2 regions of the Shewanella sp. W3-18-1 genome follow, and region 1 is predicted to be linked to the other one. Evidence: predicted binding sites of a transcription regulator. Region 1 holds the regulator's gene; the other holds the start of a gene.
What was found. Region 1 encodes ArgR, which controls arginine synthesis, uptake and breakdown. Its sites were predicted from a motif close to ANTGAATANNTATTCANT; they were not measured.

Region 1 (4,435 bases):
ATATGGATGATATCGCTGGCACCAATCTCCTCTTCTGCACCTGCTTGCAACTGCGATGCTAACGCCAAATTCAATTGATAAGGTACGCTTACGTGCACCTGCATCATCCGCTGTATCACTTCGCTGGCAGTATAGGTTTGACTGCTATCCGCCAACCAATCCGAGGCGTTATGGATAATGGCGCGGATCTTTGGATACTGGCTCAATTGATCAATTAAGCCTTGTACCTGAACATTGTCGTAAAAGTCACATTGGATTATAGTCGCGCCCAAAACCCGCAGCTTATCAATACTCGGATAATGGCTACGATAGGTGCCAATCACACTATGACCTTGGGCAAGAAGATGTTTGGCTAAGGCGTAACCTATGCGTTTACCCACGCCTGTGATGATGATGGGAGATGTCATACCTATCCTTTTGAGTCGTTATTTGTCAGGCTTTACCTTGTTCACTTAAAAATCAGCAATCAAGTTAAACTGATGAATAACCAAGATGTTACTGCACTCATTTGAATTTAACCTAACAAAAAGCCAAATGAGATGCTGATCTGTTCTACAATCGCTTCGATCTAAAACCCTTTATGCTGCGTATAGGGTAAAAGAAAACTGAGCCTTAAGTTCTCAAGCCGAGAACTTAGACCAAGTATTGTGATCACGTCATCAGAGGTAAACCCAATGGAACTGCGGATTTTTTACGATGGTAATTGTCCATTATGTAGCGCCGAAATGCGTCAACTGAAAGCACGCGATCCCAAGAACTTAATTACGCTAGAGGATTTAAATGCACCCGACTTTAGCGAGCGTTTCAGCCATATCGATAAAGACTTTGCTAATACCATACTCCATGGCGAAACCGCAACGGGCGAAGTGTTACTCGGGTTAGATGTCACTTGTAAAGCGTGGGCGCTCACAGGCACGCGCGCTTGGATCCAGCTATTACGTTTGCCTGTGATCAAACCCATTGCTGATTGGTGCTACCTCAGATTCGCAAAGCACAGATACCGCATCTCCTATTTACTGACGGGCAAAGCCCGCTGCGATGATAACTGCCAAATTCCCACTAAGCGCCGCTGATCGACTGAATTAGCTTGAGAAAGTGTAAAATGTAGGCATAAAAAAACGGAGCGCAATGGCTCCGTTATTCATTCGTCACAATCTAAAAAGATTATTTAACGAAATCAACGCCTAGTTTGATATCGCCTTTCAGCGTATCTAACATAGAATCACGGGCGTTAGCTTCAAATGCACTCACTTCACCGTAAGGCAGTACTTTTTCGATACCGTTTTTGCCTAATAGCACAGGTTGTGCGAAGAATTCAGCGTGTTCGCTGCCGCCATCAACGTAGGCACATTCAACGACATTCGCTTCGCCTTGCAGACCACGAACCAGAGACATACCGAAACGGCAAGCCGCTTGGCCCATAGACAGAGTCGCGCTTCCGCCACCTGCTTTAGCTTCAACCACTTCAGTACCCGCGTTTTGAATGCGTTTAGTTAAAGAAGCGACTTCTTCATCGGAGAAAGTCACGCCTTCAACTTGAGACAGTAATGGCAGAATGGTCACACCGCTGTGGCCGCCGATCACGTTGATTTTAACGTCAGCAACGTTTAAGCCTTTTAATTCAGCGATGAAAGTTTCAGAACGGATAACGTCCAGAGTGGTCACACCGAATAGACGGTTCTTATCGTAAACACCTGCTTTTTTCATCACTTCAGCAGCGATAGCAACTGTCGTATTCACAGGGTTAGTAATGATACCAACAAGTGCTTTTGGACAAGTCGCAGCCACTTTTTCAATCAGATTGCGAACAATGCCCGCGTTGATATTGAACAGATCTGAACGATCCATACCAGGCTTACGTGCAACACCTGCAGAAATGAGTACAACGTCAGCGCCCACGAGGGCAGGCGTTGGATCTTCACCAGCAAAACCTTTGATCTCAACCGCAGTTGGAATATGGCTCAAGTCAACCGCAACACCCGGAGTCACCGGTGCGATATCGTATAGAGACAGTTTAGAACCCGCAGGCAATTGAGTTTTTAACAGTAGGGCAAGAGCCTGGCCGATACCACCAGCAGCACCAAGTACAGCAACTTTCATAGTTATCTCCGTTATTTCTCGGATATGTGTGACATGGATCTAGTTTCCGTTGGCGTCACATTACTGGAATGTCACAACAATTTCAATTATCCCTTAGTCGTGGGAGAAAAGAATTACGGAATAAAGTAGAACAATCACTCTATTCTATGCATTAAAGTGCGAAACATAAGCATAACCCCACTTAACAAGTGAATTTTTATTCAACCAATCTGGTTATTTGTTGACAATTTTTCTAAAAATATTCAAAATGGGCCTGTTTTTTTGAATAACGAATAATAACATTATGCAAACGACCAAGAATCAGGATGACCTTGTTAGAATTTTTAAGTCGATTTTAAAAGAAGAGCGCTTTGGCTCTCAAAGTGAAATCGTCGCCGCCTTGCAAGCAGAAGGCTTTGGCAACATCAACCAATCAAAAGTATCGCGGATGCTCAGCAAGTTCGGTGCTGTGCGGACTCGTAACGCTAAGCAAGAAATGGTGTATTGCTTACCAGCCGAGTTAGGTGTCCCCACTGCGGGAAGCCCCTTAAAGAATTTGGTACTCGATGTTGACCACAACCAAGCTATGATAGTTGTACGTACCAGTCCGGGTGCTGCACAGTTAATTGCTCGTTTATTGGACTCAATCGGTAAACCTGAAGGGATTTTGGGGACGATTGCTGGTGATGACACTATCTTTATTTGTCCATCGAGTATCCAAGATATCGCCGATACCTTAGAAACGATCAAATCTTTATTCAATTATGCAGAATAAAAAAACAGGTCAGTTCGCTGACCTGTTTTATTTTACCTGTGCATTTTTAAGTACATAACGGTGCAGTTATATGTCTACTGTCCCTATTACGTTACACATTCCAGCACAGTATCTAACTCACCATCGTCATATCAATAAGCCACACTGATGCGTTGGTTTGGGTGAGTGCCCTTTTCAGCCTCATCTAGCATGGCTTTGGCGTAATCAGTGACCGAAATACGGCTTTGACCATTGGCATCGGTAAAAAAACTGTCGCCACCAACACGATAGGGGCCCTCACTCTCTCCTGGGTAAATCTCAGCGGCAGGGCTAACAAATGTCCAATTGACCGTTGTATTGGCTTCTCTAAACACCTTTAATGCTTCAACCGCCGCTAATGCTTCGCTCTTGTAAGCTTCGGGAAAATCAGGGGTTGATACTAAAGTTACACCCGGTGCGACTTCTAAACTCCCTGCACCACCCACCCATAATAAACGCGGCACTTTGGCCTTAGGCAATATTGCTAATAAATGAGTGGCTGTTCCCGCCACTATTTCGTGGTTTTGTGCGGCACGGCCACCGATCGCGGCGATCACGACATCCTGATTGGTAAAGCTATCAGCAACAAGTGGCTGATTTAAATCCACGGTACGCACTGCCGCATTCGTTGTTGGTAATTTACTTGGATCACGAACCAGTGCGGTGACTTCATGCCCTCGGCTTAGTGCTTCTTTTAAAATTGCACCACCAATCCAACCTGTTGCACCTAAAATTGCGATTTTCATTTTGTTACCTTATTCAGATGGTTTACATTGGATTCAGTTTACTTGGGATATTTCACGTGATAAATATCGATAAATGAGCAAGATTGTTTCAGATTGGGATACTAATATGGATAAGATTGCCGCAATACGCAGTTTTGTCGAGGTGGCAAACTGTGGAAGCTTTACTAAGGCCGCCCAACACCTCGACCTAAGTCGACTACAGGTTTCGCGTCATATTCAAGAAATTGAGCAATGGCTCAATTTACGCTTATTACACCGAACGACCCGTAGCGTAAGCCTAACGCTACAGGGGGAAGAGACCTTGCAGTATTGCCAGCGCTTGCTCAGTGAAGTTGCCGCAATGGAGAGCCGTGCACATAGTCATAATACTGAACTTGTTGGAAGCATCAGAATCGCAACCCCCATAGGGCTGGGGCAGCACAGTCTGTTTGATGTTGTCGATCGCTTTATCAAACTACACCCTAAGGTCAATATCCAACTGGCCATGTCAGACAGTTTTGCCCAATTGGTCGATGAACGGGTTGATGTGGCACTGCGATACACCGAACAGCCCGATGAGAATTTGATTGCGCGGCGTTTAATGATGATAGATGCAGTGGTTTGCGCTGCACCAACTTATCTTGCTAATACAAGCCCCTTAAACGAACCAATTGATTTACTAGCACATAATTGCCTTGTCCACACGGCGCAGCACAGTTGGCATTTTCTAAAAGAAAAACAAAGTGAAGTCATCAAAGTCACTGGTAACCTCAAAGCCAACGATATGGGGGTATTGGTTAGCGCAGCACTGAGGGGGCACGGCATTGTACGTCTCCCC
Region 2 (4,435 bases), 1.9 Mb from region 1:
GGTAAATCCAGCATGGGGAATGTTTGCCAGCACAGCACCAAAACCTATGGGTAGCAATAGCAAAGGCTCAAACCCCTTCACGATAGCGAGATACAAGAGCAATGCTCCTACCGCCATCATCAATACTTGACCACCAGTAAAGTGAGCAATTCCCGTTTCGGCCCAAAAAGCCATTAACCCTTCCATAATGACTCCTACGCCAAGGCCAATAATTGAGAACCCACAGACACTGAATCGCCTTCTTTTACCCAGAGTTTAGCGACTATGCCATCCCCTTGAGCACGGATCTCAGTTTCCATCTTCATGGCCTCAAGGATAATCACCACATCCCCCTCGCGTACCCTATCGCCTGCCGAAACATGTACTTTGAAAATGTTGCCCGATAAGGGGGCACTCATTTCAAGTCTTACTTCACCATGACTTGTTGCTGGCATTGTACTCTCAGTCACAGCTTGCACAGCATGAACACTTTGTCCCTGTGGCTGGATTTGCGAGATCTCACCGCCTGCGGCGACTTCAACTACGTACTCTTGCCCTTCGACGGTCACGGTATAAGTTTCAGGGCCACGATCCGCAGCATTAGAAGCAGCAAGTACCGAAGTCAATTCAGGTTTAGGCTCAAAGGCACTTGGGTTGTCGCGGTTTTTTAAAAACTGTAACCCAATCTGTGGGAAAAGCGCATAAGTCAGTACATCATCGTCATGCTCTGACGATAGGCGAATGCCTTGTTCCTGCGCTTTTTCTGCCAAGTCCAGCCTTAACTTAACCAGCTCTGGCATTAATAAGTCCGCAGGACGACACGTAATAGCTTCTGCGCCTTGCAAGACTCTGGTCTGCAACGCGGCATTAACTGGCGCAGGCGTCGCACCATATTCTCCCTTGAGAACGCCTTCAGTCTCTTTAGTCAGTGACTTGTAACGCTCACCCATTAGCACATTGATGACTGCCTGAGAGCCAACAATCTGCGATGTAGGCGTCACTAAAGGCAAAAAACCCAAATCCGCACGAACGCGAGGAATTTCTTCCAAAACCAAGTCCATCTTATCGGCCGCGCCTTGCTCCTTAAGTTGGCTTTCCATATTGGTCAACATGCCGCCAGGCACTTGCGCACGTAAGATCCGCGAATCTATGCCTTTCAGCGCGCCTTCAAACTTAGCGTACTTCTTACGCACTTCACGGAAATAAGCGGCAATCTCTTCAAGCAACACCATATCGTAACCAGTCGCACGCTCAGTATCTTCCACCATAGCGATAACGGTTTCAGTTGCAGTATGTCCATAGGTTTGGCTCATCGACGAAATTGCCGTATCGAGCACATCGATACCCGCTTCAATGGCTTTCTGGTAAGTGGCGGTACTTAATCCTGTCGTTGCATGGCAGTGCATAGATAATACGAGTTGCGTTTGGGATTTTAGTCGACTGATAAGCTCAAACGCCTCCATAGGCTTAAGTAATCCCGCCATATCTTTGATACACAAAGAATCACATCCCATATCTTCAAGACGCTTTGCCATATCCACCCAAGTCTCTATGGAATGCACTGGGCTAGTTGTGTATGAGATCGTCCCCTGTGCATGGCCGCCAACTTGACGCACCGCTTTCACTGCAGTCTCAAGATTGCGTACATCGTTCATCGCATCGAAAATACGAAATACATCGACGCCATTGGTATGGGCACGCTCAACAAAACGCACGACTAAATCATCGGCATAATGGCGATAGCCTAATAGGTTTTGACCACGCAGCAGCATTTGCTGCCGAGTATTTGGCATGGCCTTTTTTAGCTCACGAATTCTGTCCCAGGGATCTTCACCAAGATAACGAATACAGGCATCAAAAGTCGCCCCGCCCCAAGACTCCAACGACCAGAAACCGATCTTATCGAGTAACGGCGCTATCGGTAACATATCATCGATTCGCAGACGCGTTGCTAAGATAGATTGATGTGCGTCTCGTAGAACAACGTCAGTTAAAAGTAACGGCTTAGTCACAGCCATCTTAGCGAGTGGTACAAAAGTCATACTGCTTCCCATTATTCTATCTGTGAACGATACTGTCTAACGGCCAATGTAATTGCAGCCACAACTTTAGGATCTAAAGGTGCAACACTCAGAGGCAATGTAGATTGTTTAATTTTTTGCAATTCTTTTGAATGACTATCAAGAGCAACATCCTTAGCACACCACTTTGCAACCAAATGGATCCCAAGGATCAGTAAACTTAAAAACAGATAGACCAAACCCATCCCCAAAAGCATAATGCCAACAGCATCCAGCAACTGCAGAGTTAACTCCCCCATAGCCCCACAACTCCTTCAAATTTTAACCTAATTAGACTTAAACTATTTTTGTTCACATGCACTAATTCAATTTGAACTTAAGAGCCCCATCACCACTCAACAGCAAGGTGCAAACGCAGCATATAAAATCACACGCAAAGACTAAATATTCACAACAAATACAAAGTACAGATCTAACTCGCACTTACCAAACATAACCAATAGATACCAAAAACACCAATGCAATGTAAATTGGTCTTACCATGTAAGTGAATTTATAAGGATATCTATATGGATTTCTCATAAAATCGAGGAATAAATCCATATTCCTCAACAAAAGATAAGCAAATCCTAAGTGGCATAAATCCCTAAACAAAGATTGTTTGAATAAAGACAAAAAGTAATAAGAGCCACCTAGTGATAAATTATGCAAATAGTAGCTATCCTCCAATATTATAAATTATATTAATTAATTGGTCGGATTTGCCCACTGTCTAGTGCGCAATTTACTCACTCTTACTTTCTTCCCAATGAAGGTATTCCACGCGATGGAACACTGTTCGACAATGTCGTCATAATCACTAAAACAACGGTTGGCTAACACATTTTGACGCAACCATTGCCATACCTGCTCTATTGGATTCAACTCCGGTGAATAAGGAGGCAACTTGAGGAGGGTGAGATTATCAAAGTCATCGGCCAAATCCTGTTGATGCCAACTAGCTCCACCCATGATGACCAGTATGTGGCGTCCGAATGTCGTCGCGGTTGAGATCAGCTTTAAATATTCGTACATATATTCGCAATTGGCATGCCGCTTGTGTCGCCCCGTTGCCGGACACACTACGCCATATAGATATGTAGATTCAAATTGTTGCTGCTTGATTGCCCGTGGACGAGTGCCTTTATTGGCCCAAATACGGGTGGTTGTATTCTGTTGGCCAAATCGGGCCTCATATTGAAACTAAACATCGATGCAATCGAACGCAACATGCCCAAGCGTGTTAAGGATCGTTGCCATCTGGACGTTTTTTAAAAGCCTCTTGTACGGCTTCAGATTGTTTTGGGTAGCGAGCGAGTGGTCATCCAGAGAAGCCAAGTTGATGTAGCAAGCGGTAGATATTCGCTTGCTTGAACGTCACGCCAAATTCAGTCTGGATAAAATGGCCGACGTCCTTGGCCATCAAGCTGCCACCCTGTTCAGATAGGCTTTGATGCTGTACAAACGCTTTTAGTTTGGCCTGCTGTGCTGTGGACAATGTAGCAGTGCGGCCCAGATTGGGCGTATCGTCTAGACCGCTAAGCCCTTGGTTAAATAGGCGGTGATCCATCGATTCACACTGGTTCTACTAACCTTGAGCATGATTGCGATAGGGTACGAGAATGGCCATCAGTAAAATGGAGTAAGGCAAGATAGCGCATACGTTTGTGTGTGCTTTTCTCCGATTTCACTAAGGCTGTGATGTTGGGATTATTCATATTTTGTATGATTAAAAAACTGATAATCAATTAGATCATATAATTAATGGAAATGGTATAAATACAAAAAGTGCTGATGTAGAGAGAAAAGGATAAAACTCACGGGCTAGCGGAGAAATACAGTCGATTTCATCAATCACAGATGCAAAAAAGCCAGCTTATTCAGCTGGCTTGGTTACATCTTTACAAGATAATTAGGCGCTTGGCGATGACCTACTCTCACATGGGGAGACCCCACACTACCATCGGCGCGATTGCGTTTCACTTCTGAGTTCGAGATGGGATCAGGTGGTTCCACAATGCTATTGTCACCAAGCAAAAAATTGTCCGGAACAATTTTTAACGCGCTTTAGCGCGGCCCGTTAGGGTCAACTACATGGATGTAGTTGATAAATTCTTATTCCAGTGAATTCGGAAAACTGATTTCTTTGAGTCCACACTTCATTAAGTGTTTATATTCTGTCTAAGGCTTCTTTGTAAAACCCATCTGGGTTGTATGGTTAAGCCTCTCGAGTCATTAGTACATGTTAGCTCAACGCCTCACAACGCTTACACACCATGCCTATCAACGTCCTAGTCTCGAACGGCTCTTTAGTGGACTTATAGTCCAAGGGATGACTCATCTTGGGGCTCGCTTCCCGCTTAGATGCTTTCAGCGGTTATCGATTCCGAACGTAG

Region 2: SPUTW3181_RS16285 (OadG family protein) is a predicted target of ArgR. The motif match lies at 2,436-2,453, and genes of this name have one in related genera.

What each region holds. Positions count from the first base shown of each region.
Region 1 covers NC_008750.1:799,164-803,598, reverse strand. Annotated here, with positions in the region: gene folM (dihydromonapterin reductase) at 1-407, opposite strand, end outside; gene SPUTW3181_RS03750 (thiol-disulfide oxidoreductase DCC family protein) at 675-1,073, shown strand; gene mdh (malate dehydrogenase) at 1,165-2,100, opposite strand; gene argR (transcriptional regulator ArgR) at 2,384-2,854, shown strand; gene SPUTW3181_RS03735 (NAD(P)-dependent oxidoreductase) at 2,986-3,618, opposite strand; gene SPUTW3181_RS03730 (LysR family transcriptional regulator) at 3,725-4,435, shown strand, end outside.
Region 2 covers NC_008750.1:3,582,001-3,586,435, forward strand. Annotated here, with positions in the region: gene SPUTW3181_RS16275 (sodium ion-translocating decarboxylase subunit beta) at 1-186, opposite strand, end outside; gene oadA (sodium-extruding oxaloacetate decarboxylase subunit alpha) at 195-2,021, opposite strand; gene SPUTW3181_RS16285 (OadG family protein) at 2,033-2,299, opposite strand; partial or broken gene SPUTW3181_RS21680 (IS630 family transposase) at 2,748-3,757, opposite strand; rRNA gene rrf (5S ribosomal RNA) at 3,958-4,073, opposite strand; rRNA gene SPUTW3181_RS16310 (23S ribosomal RNA) at 4,254-4,435, opposite strand, start outside.